DNA from 2 places in the Chryseomicrobium imtechense genome. Region 2 is predicted to be linked to the other one. Evidence: riboswitches for the same ligand, from Rfam matches in the RefSeq annotation. Region 2 holds a riboswitch; the other holds the start of a gene.
The links. Region 2 has a riboswitch for FMN ahead of AB5N96_RS00395 (ECF transporter S component). Riboswitches for the same ligand answer to the same signal wherever they lie in the genome.
Positions count from the first base shown of each region.

Region 1: another riboswitch for FMN. It lies ahead of ribE (riboflavin synthase); the one in region 2 lies ahead of AB5N96_RS00395 (ECF transporter S component).

Region 1 is NZ_JBGOBM010000013.1:27,249-35,324, forward strand. It holds gene AB5N96_RS11385 (2-hydroxycarboxylate transporter family protein) at 1-727, opposite strand, end outside; gene AB5N96_RS11390 (response regulator) at 879-1,586, opposite strand; gene dcuS (DcuS/MalK family sensor histidine kinase) at 1,583-3,181, opposite strand; gene ribH (6,7-dimethyl-8-ribityllumazine synthase) at 3,222-3,689, opposite strand; gene ribB (3,4-dihydroxy-2-butanone-4-phosphate synthase) at 3,686-4,330, opposite strand; gene ribE (riboflavin synthase) at 4,343-4,987, opposite strand; FMN riboswitch at 5,342-5,488, opposite strand; gene AB5N96_RS11415 (hypothetical protein) at 5,540-5,827, opposite strand; gene AB5N96_RS11420 (immunoglobulin-like domain-containing protein) at 5,879-6,238, opposite strand; gene AB5N96_RS11425 (hypothetical protein) at 6,364-6,606, shown strand; gene AB5N96_RS11430 (hypothetical protein) at 6,598-6,870, opposite strand; gene AB5N96_RS11435 (YhfM domain-containing protein) at 6,881-7,309, opposite strand; gene AB5N96_RS11440 (GNAT family N-acetyltransferase) at 7,455-8,076, shown strand, end outside.
Region 2 is NZ_JBGOBM010000001.1:70,821-78,896, reverse strand. It holds gene resB (cytochrome c biogenesis protein ResB) at 1-33, shown strand, start outside; gene ccsB (c-type cytochrome biogenesis protein CcsB) at 30-1,214, shown strand; gene AB5N96_RS00415 (response regulator transcription factor) at 1,326-2,042, shown strand; gene AB5N96_RS00410 (ATP-binding protein) at 2,035-3,801, shown strand; gene sigX (RNA polymerase sigma factor SigX) at 3,849-4,391, shown strand; gene AB5N96_RS00400 (hypothetical protein) at 4,375-5,592, shown strand; FMN riboswitch at 5,670-5,796, shown strand; gene AB5N96_RS00395 (ECF transporter S component) at 5,951-6,535, shown strand; gene AB5N96_RS00390 (ferredoxin) at 6,580-6,828, opposite strand; gene AB5N96_RS00385 (YpbB family protein) at 6,923-7,936, shown strand; gene AB5N96_RS00380 (RecQ family ATP-dependent DNA helicase) at 7,929-8,076, shown strand, end outside.

The sequences.
Region 1 (8,076 bases), on a different contig from region 2:
CTGATAACGATGGACGTTTGTTCCCTACGATATTCAGTACACTCGCTAAAATAATGGCAAAGACATTTCCTAACGCCAGAGCCGGCACGAGCATCGAGATATAGTAACTCGGTGTGTTCCCCATCATCTCACTGTAGATCTGACTCATCGGAACAGCGCCTGCTCCCATTCCGCCGCCCATGATCGGCATCGCCATGACAAGTACTGCCTCAGAAAGGGAGAATCCAACAAGCACTCCGAAGAGAGCAGCTAAAATGATGGCGCCGATGACTGCTCCAAAGATCGGAACAAAGTACTTCAGTCCAACTTTCACTAACACTTCTTTATCCATTCCCAAGATACTGCCTGTGATCAGTGCCGCAATATAGAAATCTAAAAAGCCACCTGTAGTCATGAAGTCATTGATCATCGTGACGGTTGATGCTGGAATCAAATCTGCATAAACCATATACGCCGACCCAAAAATAGCGACAATCGCACCTCCACCCAAGTAAGTGCGGACGATTGGTAACCGGTCCCCTGCCCAACCGAGTAGTTCTCCTAATACCATCATGACTAGTAAACTTCCAATCATGCCACCTGGAAGATTTCCAGTATACATGCTGACCATTGTAACCGCTGCGAGTACCCCAAACCAGACAAGCGGCAATCCGAAAATCGTAATGCTTTGTTTTTGCTCTCTCGCGTGTGACAGAGAGACACTTTGATTGCGTGCTGCAATTGTCATTTCCATTCACTCCTTCATCCTCTTTGTAAAGAAAACGCTTTCAATAAGTGTGTTTATCATACTGAATGCTTTCTCAATCGCAAAGAATATGAAAGTAAAAATAGTATTGTAAGTAAAAAAAGTAGAGGCCCTCGTTATGAGGTTCCCTACTTTATATAGAAAATTGGTCGTTTTTCATAGGTTTTGCCGTGCGCTTGTAGTAGTAGACAGGGCGACCTACCCCGTACTCCAATTGCTCGTCGAGAAATAGATGACTTGCTAAGAATTTCAAATACTTTCGAATGGACACCCGGGAGAGGGAAGCTGCTTCTGCCACTTCATCTGTCGAGAACCGCCTCCCGCCAAATGTCTTAATAACGTCTAGCACATGATCGAGCGTTGTTTTTGTAAGCCCTTTAGGTACCAAGATTTGCGTCGATTCTTGATGAGCTTCTGTATGAAGAAGCGCATCAATGTCCTGTTGACTACTTTGACCACTACTCTTGATAAATGTATGATGGTGCTTGAACTTTTCCAGCGCTGTGTGTAACCGGTCAAACGCGTATGGTTTGATCAAATAATCGATTGCTCCAAGACGAAGGGCCTGTTGAATCTGTTTCGTTTCAGAAGCTGCCGTTATCAAAATCACATCTACGCTTGCCCTCTCTTCACGCAATTCCTGTAAATACGAAAGGCCATCTTGACCGGGCATGTAGACATCAAGTAGTACGAGGTCTATTTGGTCGTTTGCAAGAAAGCTTCTCGCTTCTTTAGGTGAATGGGCGACTCCAACGCAGGAAAAATCGTCTGTTCGCTCTATGTAGGAACGATTCAGCTCTGCCACCATCGGGTCATCCTCTACAATCAGTACGCGAATCATGTTTCTTCCCTCCCTTCTATCGGAATTATGACTTGGATAGTTGTTCCGTTTCCTACTACTGAATCCACTTCCAGTGAGCCATGAAGGCTCTCAACACTAGTTTTTACAAGGTACAATCCGTAACCACGTGTTTCTCCTTTTGACGACTGCCCTTTTTCGAAGAACAGGTCAATTTCATCGGATGCCATTCCTGGGCCATCATCTTCGACAGTCAAGGTGAGTAAGTCGTCTACACATGACAAGTCGACCGTCACGTTTCCTGGAGGTGTTTCCATCGCTGCTTCTAATGCATTGTCCACCAAGTTCCCAACAATCGTCACTAAGTCGTGGGCCATCGTTCCGTCTGGCAATACCGGAATATCCGTCTCACAAAATACAGCTAGCTCAGCACCTTGTTCACGTGCAAAACTGATTTTCCCGAGCAGGAATCCTGAGAGGATTGGGTCATGAATCTGTTCAGTAATACGATCAGTTTCCTCGATCTGATGTGCCGCAAGTTGTGTGATGTAGCGCTTCATATGCTCTGTATCGCCTATTTCTGCTAACCCTAGCAACACTTGCAATTGATTGCGGAACTCATGCGACTGCGCGCGTAAAGAATCTGCGTACAAGCGAACACCCGTGAGTTGCTCCGCTAAACGATTGACTTCTGTCTTGTCCCGGAACGTCGAGATGGCCCCTACCACTTTGCCGTTCACCTCTATCGGAATCCGGTTGACAATGATAGTCGTGCCGTTCAACTCTTGTTGCTCATCGTATTCGGCCCTCCCTGTCTCCAACACAAGCTCTAGACGAGAGTGTGGAAGATAGGAGGAAATCAATAAACCTACGGGATTGTCACCTCGGATACCCGCTTTTTCAAAAATATCACGAGCAGAGCGGTTCACATATGTGATGATTCCGTGTTCATCAATCGCGACAATGCCTTCTCGGACGGTTTGGAACATCCGGTCTCGTTCTTGATAGATGCGAGCAATTTCAACGGGTTCAAGTCCGAGTAGGCTTTTTTTGATGTAGCGGGCGAGTAAGATAGCGCCGATGATTCCAGCTAAAATCCCCACTGCAGAACCTAATAGAATCATTTGATGATTTTCAAAAATCGCTGCATCCACTGCATCCAGTGAAATCCCTGTAGAAACAGCACCGATTTGAACACCATCTTTATAGATGGGTGCAAATGCACGCACAGAATAACCTAGCGTTCCTTCTGAAATGGAAATATACTCTTCTCCTGCCAATACCCGCTGTTCGTCTCCACCAACAAACCGGTTCCCAATCTGCTCTGGATTCGGGTGCGATTGCCGAAGACCGGTCATGTCCATCACGACAATAAATAAAACATCACTCGCTTGTTGGATACTCGACGTATACTCTTGAATCGTCCCTTCAATTTCATCCGTCAGTAACTCGTCTTGGACAATCGAGGATTCTGCGACTGTACGTGAGATGATCCGCGCTTTTTCTTCAAGCTCTTCTTGCGTATCTTGGCTCGTTTGGACTGAAATCAAAATATCGGTTACGAGTAGAGAGACAGCGACGACCGCTATGACAAATAAGCTGATCACTGTCGTCAATTTCCATTTAGGCCGTCGCATACTATACACCTCTCTCGTTTTTCTTTATAGTAGCATACTCTTATGCCAAGCTTTTGTAGACGTTGGCCATTTCGATTGCCGTGATAGCCGCTTCTGCTCCTTTGTTCCCTGCTTTCGTGCCCGCCCGTTCAATTGCTTGCTCGATGGATTCTGTTGTCAACACACCAAAGACCGTTGGAATACCGGACTGCAAACTGACAGCCGATACGCCTTTTGCCACTTCTGCACAGACATAATCAAAGTGTGGTGTAGCACCTCGAATGACTGTCCCAAGCGTGATGACTGCGTCGTAATTCCCGCTATCCGCTAACTTTTTCGCTGCAAGCGGAATCTCAAATGCTCCGGGTACCCACAGAATCGTGATGTCTTCTTCTTTTACTCCGTGACGACGTAATACATCTTCTGCCCCGCCTAATAGTTTGCTCGTAATGAACTCATTAAATCGTGCCACAACGATGGCTACTTTTAAATCCGTTCCAACTAAATGTCCTTCGATAATCTGTTTCATGAAAATTCCTCCTGTAGGTGTAAGATAGTGTCCAGCTTTTGTTGGTTCGTTTTCAGATAAGCTTGCAGATGTTCAATTGAAATTAGCACCAGTCCATGTTTGTCAGCTAATTCTTCAAGCTCCGGACGTCGTGCCATCGTGCCATCCGGATTCATAATTTCACAAATAATGCCGACTGGCGCTGCCCCACAAAGTAGTGCGAGGTCTACGGCTGCTTCTGTGTGACCAGGTCGCTCTAAAACGCCACCCGGTTTCGCAATGAGCGGGAAAATATGACCTGGACGTACAAAATCATTCGCTTTCGTTGCAGGATCTGCAAGCAGTTGGAGCGTCTCTGCGCGCTCGTGTGCACTGATTCCAGTCGTGGATTTCACAGAATCGATGCTGACAGTGAATGCCGTGCCATACGGATCTTTATTAGTAGCAATCATCGGTGGAAGCTCAAGACGCTCTGCCAGCTCCTTTGATACAGGTGCACAGACAAGGCCTCTTCCTTCTGTCACCATAAAGTTGATGAGTTCCGGTGTCGCATAGTCTGCTAATGCTAAAAAATCGCCTTCGTTTTCACGGTCCTCGTCATCGACCACGATGATCGGACGCCCTTTTTTCAGTTCTTCTAACGCCACTTCGATTACTTGCATGTCCATTCCTCCTCACGCATAACCGTTCTCTTGCAGAAAACTATGCGTCATCGTTGATTTTTTTGGACGTTCTTGTTGCGCTGCGCCAAGGATATATTTTCCGAGGACATCAAACTCCAGGTTGACGAGATCGCCTGGTTGTTTTGTGTGTAAAATGGTTTGTTCGGCCGTATGTGGAATCAACGAGATCATAAGAGTATCCGCTGTGAGACCGAAAATGGTCAAGGATACCCCGTCCACGCTAATGGACCCTTTCAAAATGACGTAGTTCCGGAAAGACTCCGGGAACTGAACCGTGATCTGCAATGCATTTTGGTTCATCTGCCGGTTTATGATTTCTCCAACAGCGTCGCAGTGACCGGTTACGAAATGTCCACCGAACCGACCATTCGCTGCCATGGCTCGTTCTAGGTTTACGCTTTGGCCTCGGTTCAATCGACCGATTGTTGTGGCTGCATATGTTTCTGGCATGACATCGACTGTAAACTGATGGTTTGTGAATCGCGTAACCGTCAGACAGACTCCATTGATGGCAATGCTGTCCCCCAACTGGACGTCAGTCAGGATTTTTTCAGCAGAAATCGTCAGTTCCATGGCCTCGCCTGTCTTTTTGATGGAAAGGACTGCGCCAAGTTCTTCGATGATGCCTGTGAACATTCGTGTGCCTCCTTTACATATTTGGTTGTGTCCACCTAAGAAGGTGCTTGTCCATCTTGAAAAAATTTAAAAGTGTGTGAAAGTGTGCTCTGATTTGAGCATAATGCGAATGGGATTGTATCCACCCCGGGGTCGTCGGGTGGTGAGAGAAGGATGGTTGTGAAGGATGGTTTGTCTGCATAGTTCTTCTGGTAAAGAGAAATCAAGTTTCATGTCATCATAATCGTTCATCATAACCTCCTTGTTGTTTGACTTGTTTTTGTCATGCACAAAAATACCCCCACCTTTTGAAAGGTGAGGGAGAAAAAAGCAGCACAAAAAAGCGTTTAAAATCGGTTGATTTTGAAACGTTGTGTTTTCCTTCTCCCATCCAGACTTTTACTGTCGGCTTTGGAGTTTCACCAAATCCACCGCTTTCTTTTCACAGAAACCGGGTCACGGACTAAGAGGCCATGCCTCATCACCGCCGGTTGGGAATTGCACCCGACCCCGAAGGAAATCCTATTCACGCCCTTACTATACCAAAATCAGATTTGTCTGTATACAGAGAGGTTATTTGACACTATCTCTTTTTTTCAAACTAGTCTTTGATTGAATAATTTTCAAAACGATTAAAATCACTACGAAAAACAGGAAGGAAAACCCTGCGTACATTAGCGCTGATCCTAAAGGATAGTTTACTGCATAGTCTAATTGCGCCTCTTTCATTTGTTGTTCTGTTAGTAAATGAAAGTCCTGAATTGGAATGAGTAATGCACGCAGAAAGAATCCAATGAACAGTAGCATCAAAGCGATAGTTGCTGTAGTGACAAGTGTGCTTTTTTTAAACAGAACTTGCATAGACTCGCCTCATTTCTCCAATGTTCATAAGGATTTAAAAGAAGATAAATTCTATTTAGGAATTTGAAATTCGGTAGCTAAAGTGTAGTTTTCTAGTTCATTGTTAACATTAAAAAGAATCCGGTAATCGCCGGCATCTAATTCTCCGTAAATCCCTCTCCAGTCAATCGCCATGTCTGTACAGGAATTCTTATCTGTGCCTAGCCCTTCGTCCGTAAAAGCGAATCTTCCTCCGACAACATCGTTCACCACATACCAGTCCCCCTCAATCTTTCGTTCAAGAGAGAAGGATCCGTTGTAGCCAACAGAATGTTCAGCACTATTGATGAGATGAAGTGTTAACCCGCTTGGAGTCAGTGTGTCGTTGAGAACTTCAAGGCTGACCTCATCCAAAGTGTTCACTTCAGTCACATCAGATTTCACTAATTCCGCTGACTTTTCGGAAAAGGAACAACCAGTTAATAGGCTGAGAAGAAGAACAAAAAGCAGTAGACTATGCCGCATCCTCATCTTTCCTTTCTGGTTTAGAGCGTAGTTTGACTAAAGCGACGCAAATTTGCAATCTAGCGTCGATTTGGACAATTCTAGCGACGAAAACGCCAGTTTCAGCGACGAAAGCGAGCATTCGCTTATCTACAGCGACGAATATCTCCAATCCAGCGTCGATTCGGGCAATTCTAGCGACGAAAACGCCAGTTCCAGCGACGAAAGAATTATTTCACTGGCGGAGAATAGAAAATACGCATAGTAATCCGTTCGTCCATGGCAACTTACTTTAAGCGCTCTTCATTGGTCTCCCAATACCGTTCCAACTCACGGGCCACCTGTTCCGTCTGAAACCCTTCCACCCGTCGCTTCCCAGTATTCTCAAACGCGACTTCATCTTCGATTTGAATATATGTACGATCAATCTTTCGGAAGACATACATATTGCCTTCATACTCACCACTGCGAAAATTATCTAAAGTAATGAAATCATAAAGAGTTTTGTATGTTTCCGCATCGATTAGTTCATCTTCAAATACTTGCTCCAAGTAGTTCATCGGCTTCCTCCTATCGAATCACCTTTCGAATCTCATCTGCATCTTTTGCAGAAATCTTATATACTTCCTCGTAATTCACTGTATAAGTCACTAATGCTTCTTCCCCTTCTTCCCCTAACCACAGATGCAGTGGATGACTTGGAAGACCATTTTGATACTCGACCATCAAATCATACTCTGGTGTAGCTTCTGGAAGTACGCCACTCTGCAACTTGGCATTTCGCAGAGCTGCTTCTAGAACGGCAATCTGCTCTACCTCTTCGATAGCTACTACACTTTCTTCATTGTTCAGGCCAAGCCCCGTAGATTTCGAAACTCTTATGGTCTCAATTTTCTCGTCGAGGAGTGCAAGACGTTCTCCTCCCACTTGATACATTGCATACGTCGCAACAGCTACAACTCCCGCGGCCACTAATGCCCCTAGCAATTTCTTGTTCATAGTTTTCACCTTTTCTCTTTAGACGTTATTAATCTAGTGGATGTTACTTGGAAGCCCTTCTTTTTATTTACAGGAACGCTCACTTTCTTCATACTACTAGATAGCAGGAAGAGAAGAAATACTTTTCACAGAACGGAGCAGTAACATGACAACTTATGTACGACTAGCAGCATCTCAATTAGAGATGGCAGCCGAGTGGTTGGCAAACATCAATAGCCAAACGACGTCTCATTCCGGTTATTGCGGGACTTCAAAAGAAGAGATTTTAGAGAGTTTACATGAAGATTTTGTTGAAGGCGAGTTGACATCACTGGTTGCGGAGCTTGAAGGCGAGACGATCGTCGGGTTGATTGGATTTGATTACGAGGAGGATTTTGCGGAAGTGTGGGGACCCTTTATTTTTTCTCCGAATCCAAAAGAAACTCTAGCCTTATGGAATTTCGCTACGAATGAATTTCCGCAGCTTCAAACATTTTCGTTTTTCATACATAAGGACAACAGAACGCAACAAGAATTCATGGACACACTTCAAGCAACGCTTCGCGGAAAGCATTTGTATTACAGACTTCAACTACCGACCAAGACCGCATCACACAAATTAACTTTCGAGATATATTCCAATCAGGACGTTCAGGAATTTGTGGAACTCCATGACACTGAGTTTCCTGATACGTATTATGATGCCAAAACGATTCTGGAGCGTTCCCTTCAACAAGGCCATACACTCTACTTCGCTTATTTCGAGAAGAGCTTTGTCGGGTATTCCT
Region 2 (8,076 bases):
ATGGACTTTGATGAAGGGGACGAGAAGTCATGAGTTTAGTTGAAATTAGTAGTGCGGCACTTTATCTGGCGTTCGTGGCTTACCTGTTAGGAACTATCTTCTTTGGAGGTGCAGTGAAATCTGCATCCAAAGAAAAATCAGCTTACAATAAGCGATGGGGTTTCTACGGTATAACGATTACGGTAATCGGATTTATAGCGAATCTTGTTTACTTTATTACACGTTGGATTGCAGCAGGTCATGCACCTGTAAGTAATTTATTCGAATTTACTGCAGCATTCGGAATGATGATTGTCGGAGCATTTATTCTGATCTATTCGATGTATCGTATTGCTGCTCTAGGTCTATTTGCATTACCAGTCGCAGTTATCATCATTGGGTACGCAAGTATGTTCCCAACAGATGTATCTCCTTTGATTCCTGCTTTACAGAGTCACTGGCTGACGATTCACGTTATTACAGCGGCTTTAGGTGAAGCGATTCTTGCAATTAGTGCCGTGGCCGGTTTAATCTGGCTATTAAAAAATATCGACATGACTAAGAAATCAAAACAACGTTTTTGGATCGAAGCAGTAATGTATGTACTTGTCGTAACAATCGGTTTTATCGTTTCAACTACTGTCTTCTCCTTAACATATGAGCCGGTGCAATATTCGTATGTAAATGCTGAAGGAAACGAAAGTGTTATTGAATATAAAAAACCTGCCCTGTTTGGGATGAATGAATCTCAAGCTATTACAGAAGGCGCTATGGAGCCACTCATAAACGTTCCTGCGCTTGTAAATGGGAATAAACTGACGACAGTCGTTTGGTCCGTTATTTTTGGTACCATCTTGTATGGGTTGATGCGTCTCGTCTTCCGCCGCAGACTTGCGGAAGTGGTTCAACCATTCACGAAGCGCACGAACTCACAATTATTAGATGAAATTGGGTATCGCTCTATACTGATCGGATTCCCGATATTTAGTCTTGGAGCATTGATTTTTGCGATGATCTGGGCACACGAGGCGTGGGGTCGTTTCTGGGGATGGGATCCAAAAGAAGTTTGGGCTCTTATTACCTTCCTGTTCTACGCAGTCTACTTGCACTTACGTTTAACAAAAGGTTGGCAAGGTGAGAAGAGTGCATGGCTTGCTCTGATTGGGTTTATCATCATCATGTTCAACTTGATTGTAGTAAACTTGATTATAGCTGGACTTCACAGTTACGCGTAACACAACAAGCTGTCACATAAGTGGCAGCTTTTTTCATAAAGTTTTCTTTCCGAACGTCGTCATGTACAATATGAAGAGAAGACAAGTGATTACAGAAAAGGGAGTGTCGACATGTCTGAATCCGTGAAATTACTAGTGGTGGATGATGAAGAGCGTATCCGCCGTTTATTGAAAATGTACCTAGAGCGTGAAGGGTATGAAATTGTTGAAGCTGAAAATGGTCAACAAGCGGTTGAACTTGCAGCACAAGACGATTTTCATGCAATTTTACTTGATATTATGATGCCAGTGAAAGATGGCTTAGAAGCCATGAAAGAAATTCGTGAAGTGAGTGCGACACCAATATTATTACTTACTGCAAAAGGTGAAGAATCAAACCGTGTAGAAGGTTTCGAACTGGGTGCAGATGATTATATTGTGAAGCCTTTTAGCCCACGAGAAGTGGTCCTTCGTATCAAAGCAGTACTGCGCAGGTCGGCTACTGTCATTTCGCAATCAAACTCATCCGTGAGTAAAGATATCGTAGTGTTTCCTCACATAACAATTGATCATGATGCGCACAGAGTAACTGCAGACGGAACAGAAGTCAGTTTGACGCCAAAAGAATACGAATTATTGTACTTTCTCGCTAAGTCACCTGACAAAGTCTTCGATCGTGAACAATTATTAAAAGAAGTTTGGCACTATGATTTCTTTGGAGATTTGCGTACGGTCGATACTCATGTGAAGCGTCTGCGCGAAAAACTAAACCGTGTTTCTGAAAATGCAGCAAAGATGATTGTAACTGTATGGGGCGTCGGCTATAAATTTGAGGTTATAAATGAATAGAATTTGGAATAGTGTGGTCGGGAAGTTATGGGGAACCATAATGCTTCTCGTCCTCTTTGTATTGTTTATTGTTACTGTACTTATGCTCGAATTCTTAGAAGATTTTCACACGCAACAAGCTGAAAACAAATTGCGTCAAGAAGCGTCGTTGATCACTACTATCTTTAATCAGCAATCATCGATTGATTATCCGTATATACAAGAAATTTTAGCTGATGAAACGAATTTAATGATTTTTTCTGAGGAAAAACAATTACAAGATGTCATTCATGAGGGCTTAGGTCAACAAGAAGCAGAGCAAAGATTGCAGTCAAATGAACTATTTACACGTGCATTTGAAAGTGATCAAGCCACACTGAAGACGATGTTGCTCCCTTCACTCTCTGAGCCCGACCGGATGGAAAACTTTTTAGTGCTTGCCTATCCACTCGACGAAACTACTTCGCCGCATGGAGTTGTGTTTATTTATCAAAGCTTGAAAGAAGTAAACAATACTTCGAATCAAACGACAAAAATCGTGTTCCTTTCAGGATTTCTAGCGATGATTCTAACAACCCTCTTATCCTTTTTCTTATCTACTCAGATCACATCACCACTCCGAAAGATGCGGGAAGGGGCTCACGAGCTTGCAAAAGGAAATTTCCATACGCGTGTCCCATCGTCTCAACGAGATGAGATAGGAGAGCTTGGAGCTGCTTTTAACCGTATGGGTATGCAGATCAAACACAATGTGGAAGTCATTAACCAAGATAAAGAACAACTATCGAATATTTTATCGTCCATGACGGATGCTGTTATTACATTTAACAAAGATGCATCAATTTTATTAAGTAACCCACCAGCAGATGAATTGTTGCGGAGATGGTCGACCCATGCAACAGATTCGGACTCTCCGTTACCGGCAGCTCTCATCCATATGTTAGAGCATACGGTAGAAAATGAAGAAGAGTTAGAAGAAGAATTTGAATTGGATTCTCATTATTACAGCATTAGTTTATCCCTACTTTACTCAAAGAATATGGTTCGTGGAGCAGTTGCCGTCATTCGCGACATGACCGAACAACATCGTCTAGACAAAATGCGTAGTGACTTTATTGCAAATGTGAGCCATGAGTTGCGAACACCGATTGCGATGCTTCAAGGGTATAGTGAAGCAATTTTAGATGATGTGGTAGAGACGGAAGAAGAACGGAAAGAAATGGTCCGTATTATTTCTGACGAATCGAATCGTATGGGGCGTTTGGTTACAGAACTGTTAGACTTAGCGCGCTTAGAATCAGGGTACTTGCGCATCTACCAGGCGGCTTTGCCGATTTCCAAAAGTGTGGAGCGCATGACCTCTAAATTTGTTCAACGGGCAAAGGAACGGGACATACAAGTGACATTCCAGTCCTTCGTAGACGAATCCGTTGCCATTTATGCAGATGAAGACCGGATTGAGCAAGTTCTGACAAACTTGCTTGAAAATGCACTTCGTCATACGGAACCTGGTGGACAAGTTAATGTGGCTGTGAAAGAAACACAATCAACCATTCAAATCGAAATCCAAGACTCTGGCTACGGGATCCCAGCTGAAGATCTCCCATATGTTTTTGAGCGTTTTTATAAAGCAGATAAATCGAGAACACGTGGGAAAGGTGGTACTGGTTTAGGTCTTGCCATTGCCAAAAATATTATTGATCGGCATGAAGGAACTATTTGGGTAGAGAGTGAAGTCGGTACTGGAACAACTTTCACAATCGAGTTAAAAAAGATGTAACTTATTTCGAATTCAAACGACTAATGCAATGAACGGGGGGAAATCATATGAACGACTCCGTTTTTCACCGAATCTATGATTCGTACCATCAAGATTTGTTTCAATTCTTGATTTATTTGGTGCAAAACAGACAGGTAGCTGAGGATTTGACGCAAGAAGTATATATACGAGTATTGCGCTCGTATGACTCATTTCAAGGTAAAAGTTCTGAGAAAACATGGCTTTTCTCAATTGCTAAAAATGTAGCAATTGATCACTTTCGAAAACAGAACGTACGTAAAAAGCGTACGTTCGATTCGTTTGATTGGGAAGCTATACAGTTAACATCTACAGATATGAGACCAGATGAGCTAGTACAGCTTGATCATGAGAAAAAACAACTTTTAGATACTTTGAATGAATGTACAGGTGATCAAAAGATGGTCATTGTCTTACGTTATTTTCAGCAATTATCCATTCAAGAAACAGCAGATGCACTTGGCTGGACTGAATCAAAAGTGAAGACAACGCAACACCGTGCCATCCAACAGTTAAAGAAAAAGATGTCACGTGCACGAGAGGAGGAAATGCAGCATGACGAACGAATTTGATGCAGACAAACGTCTTGAAGAGTTGGTATCTTCTATGCCAATTCAACACGATACTCGTTCAAAGGATGAGGTCTGGGCAGCAATTAAACAATCTGCAAAGCCTCCTATCAAGAAGAAAAAACCGTGGTTACCAGCAGTTATCACTGTTGCGGCACTTTTTGTTTTAGTGCTATTTGTTCAATCCTTATTTAGCACGCTTGACTCTACTAGTGAGACAACGATGACGCAGGAAGCAAATATGTCAGAAGGTGGAATGGATGAAGCTGGGACAGAAGAATCATCCATGTCTATGAGCTCTGTCGAGGAAAGTGAAGAATCCGCAGACTCTGCAGTTGCAACAGGTGAAGCAGAAAGTGCATCTTTACAACTAGCTGAAGATTCAACACTAGTTTTCACAAATGATCCGCTTCTAGAAACTTTTACAGCTATGAATTTTTCGATGAACTATCAAGCAATTGCCTTTCCGATCACAGTTCTCATCCCGAATGAACGTATCGAGCAAGACTTCGAAGGCCGTGTACCTACACAACTCGAATTGTATAAAAATTACGCTGCAGAGATTGATGAAGAGGCACTAGGATTTGATAACTATCATCCACTAGTTGGGGATTACGAAGAAGGCGAGAGTCTGCGTGTTACATTGCCAGCAGACCATCCTTACGATATGGCTTCTGCCACTATGGAAGTCTATTTCAATACTTTAGAAGATGTATTTGGATCAACTTTCAATCAAGCAGTTATAGTAGATGAAAATTCGCAACCAATTGAGTGGGATCAAGTGGGACCACTCACGGAACCAGTTGACCTTATCTCTGAAAATCTAGCCTACAATGTCATGCAAAACGCTATAGGGGAGACGTATTTAATTCCTTACACACGTGCACAATATGCAACAGTTGAAGAAGCAATTGGACAGTTACAGACACCTGACAATACTTTAGTGGAAGCGGTTATTCCAAGTTCACTTGAATTTACTGTAGAAGAAACAGAAGATGCTGTATCTATTCAGTTTGCTGAGATGCTTACAGCAGACGCATTGCCTAGACGAGATATGGTAGCTATGATCGAGTCACTTGTTGCTACAGCAGCTTCATTTAACAAATCACTACTGCTAGAAAATTGGGATACTACACTTTACCCTCTACCTGAAGATACAAATTCTTTAATTGGAGTGAATCGTGTATTCCTACAAAGCGAATAAGCATACGTATTGCAACAATAAACACTGTCTGATATGATTAACAATGCATACACTAGTATGTAAAATTTAATCATATGATTCATCTTCGGGGCAGGGTGCAATTCCCGACCGGCGGAAATGACGAAAGTCTAGCCCGCGAGCCGCAAGGCAGATTCTGGTGTGATTCCAGAGCCGACAGTATAGTCTGGATGGGAGAAGGTGAAGGTGCAGCGTTTATGTGATCTCAAACGCTTATTTAAGTGTACCTTTCTCCCTTAAGTCGAACCTGGCTTAAGGGTTTTCTTTTACACGCAAATAAGTACGCATATTCTGTGAACCTTTCCTCTTGTGAAGAGAATCGCAAAAGGAGCGGAAAGTCATGTTTAAAAGCAACACACGCAAGCTTATTGCGGTGGCTATGCTCAGCAGCTTATCATTCATTTTGATGTTGTTAGCATTTCCACTACCAGCACTACCAGCCTATTTAAAGGTGGACTTTAGTGATGTACCAGCTTTGATTGCTGCGATCACAATGGGACCTGTAGCAGGTGTAGCGGTGGCATTTTTAAAGAATGTTTTGGATTGGTTCTTCTCAGGAAGTCCAACAGGTGTACCGGTTGGCCATATGGCGAACTTTGTCACATCAATTTTATTCATCGCACCTGTATATTTCATTTATAAAAAAGTTACATCGTCTAAAGGAATGTATGTAGGATTAGTAGCAGGAACGCTTTCAATGGCGATTGGAATGACACTACTGAACTACTTGGTATTTTTACCGATGTATTCATATTTCTTGAACTTCCCTATGGAAAGCGGTTCAGCTTTAATGAACACATTAGTCTATGGAATCTTGCCATTTAATTTGATTAAAGGAGCACTGATTACTGTTGTGATGGTTTTACTATTCAAGAAACTAAAACCTTATTTAGATAAAGTTTCGAAAACGTATCAAGTAGCCTAAAAAAATCGTCTAGTTCGTAGTGAACTAGACGATTTTCTTCATATCTATTCGTATTTTAATGCATCTCCATCAAATGATTCGTCTGCAACTTTGATTGAATCTGTCGGACACCCTTCGAATGCATCTTCTAAATCCTCTAATAACTCGTCTGGAACAGCGGTAGTCCCCATGTTATCATCTAAAATAACGAATGCAATTCCTTCGTCATCATAGTCATAAATATCAGGCGCTGCAGCTCCACAAGCACCACATGCGATGCACGTATCTTTATCAACAATTGTATATTTAGCCATTACGGTCTCTCCTTTTTTATCAAGCAACTCTTCGTATAGCTTTCATTTTATAGATTGTAAGACTGCATTTCAACCATTAAACATGAGGTGTGCTATGTTTTTTCATAAACTATTAACTTCACTATTTCACCAATTGAACGGGGAACGTTCTGTCATGGCTCCTTATTATATCTTACGAGGTAAAAAATCTGGACAGACACTACAAGATATCCATTACTATAAAGTAGCTGGTTTTTTTGGTGTGGGTCAAGACCTTTCGAAAGAATCTTATAATCAATATGTACAAGAATTGATTGATTTAAAGTGGATTCATTCGATAGAAAAGCCTATAGTGACGGATAAAGGCAAAGAACAACTAGATGAATTTTCGACTCTATTTCATAGAGGTGTAGTCCCGCCAGCACTGCTTTCTGTCGAAGCAACGCTTCTTTTGATTGCTCAACTTGCATCCAATGCTTTATATGAGAATAACCGCTACATTCCCGTTATAGATAATCAAACAATTCAACACCGTGTAAAAGAATGGTTCTATACACAGCCATCACTTTCAACAGTAGCGAATGAAGTGAAGAAGACACTACATAGTTTTGTGACTGAAGAATTATCAACAGAGCTTGAGAAAAATCTGTTCGTTTATCGGATAACCGGATATCAAACGGCAGGACTGACGTGGACTCAACTTGCGGAACAATTTAATACAGCAGCAATTGATTGTCTGTATGTATACCGACAGAGCGTCTTGCGATTTTATGGATTTCTTGAGCAACAGCGTAGTCCCTTAGTTCGCTTGTTCGAGCCACCCTCTCCATTGACTGAAACTGCAAAAAATACGCAAAGTCTTTTGCAAAAAGGGTATAGCTTAGAGGAAGTGTCAATGGTACGAAGCTTAAAATTAAGTACAATTGAGGATCATATTATTGAACTGGCCAGTTATACGACCGGCTTTAACTATCAAGATTATATTACTGAACAAGATGTGATGAAAATCAAAAAGAAGCAACTTCAACTCAATACACATAAGTTGAAGTTGCTTAGAGAGCAGTTGCCGCAATTTAGTTATTTTCAAATTCGGCTAGCGCTTGCGTTAGGAGGGGATCTGAATGAGTAATTTAGAGCGACAGTTGGCTGAGCGATTTGGGTTCCCTGCTTTTAGAATAGGGCAAGAAGATGTCATTCGTAACTTCTTAGAGGGACGTGACGTGTTAGCCGTTCTGCCCACTGGAACAGGAAAATCTATACTCTATCAAT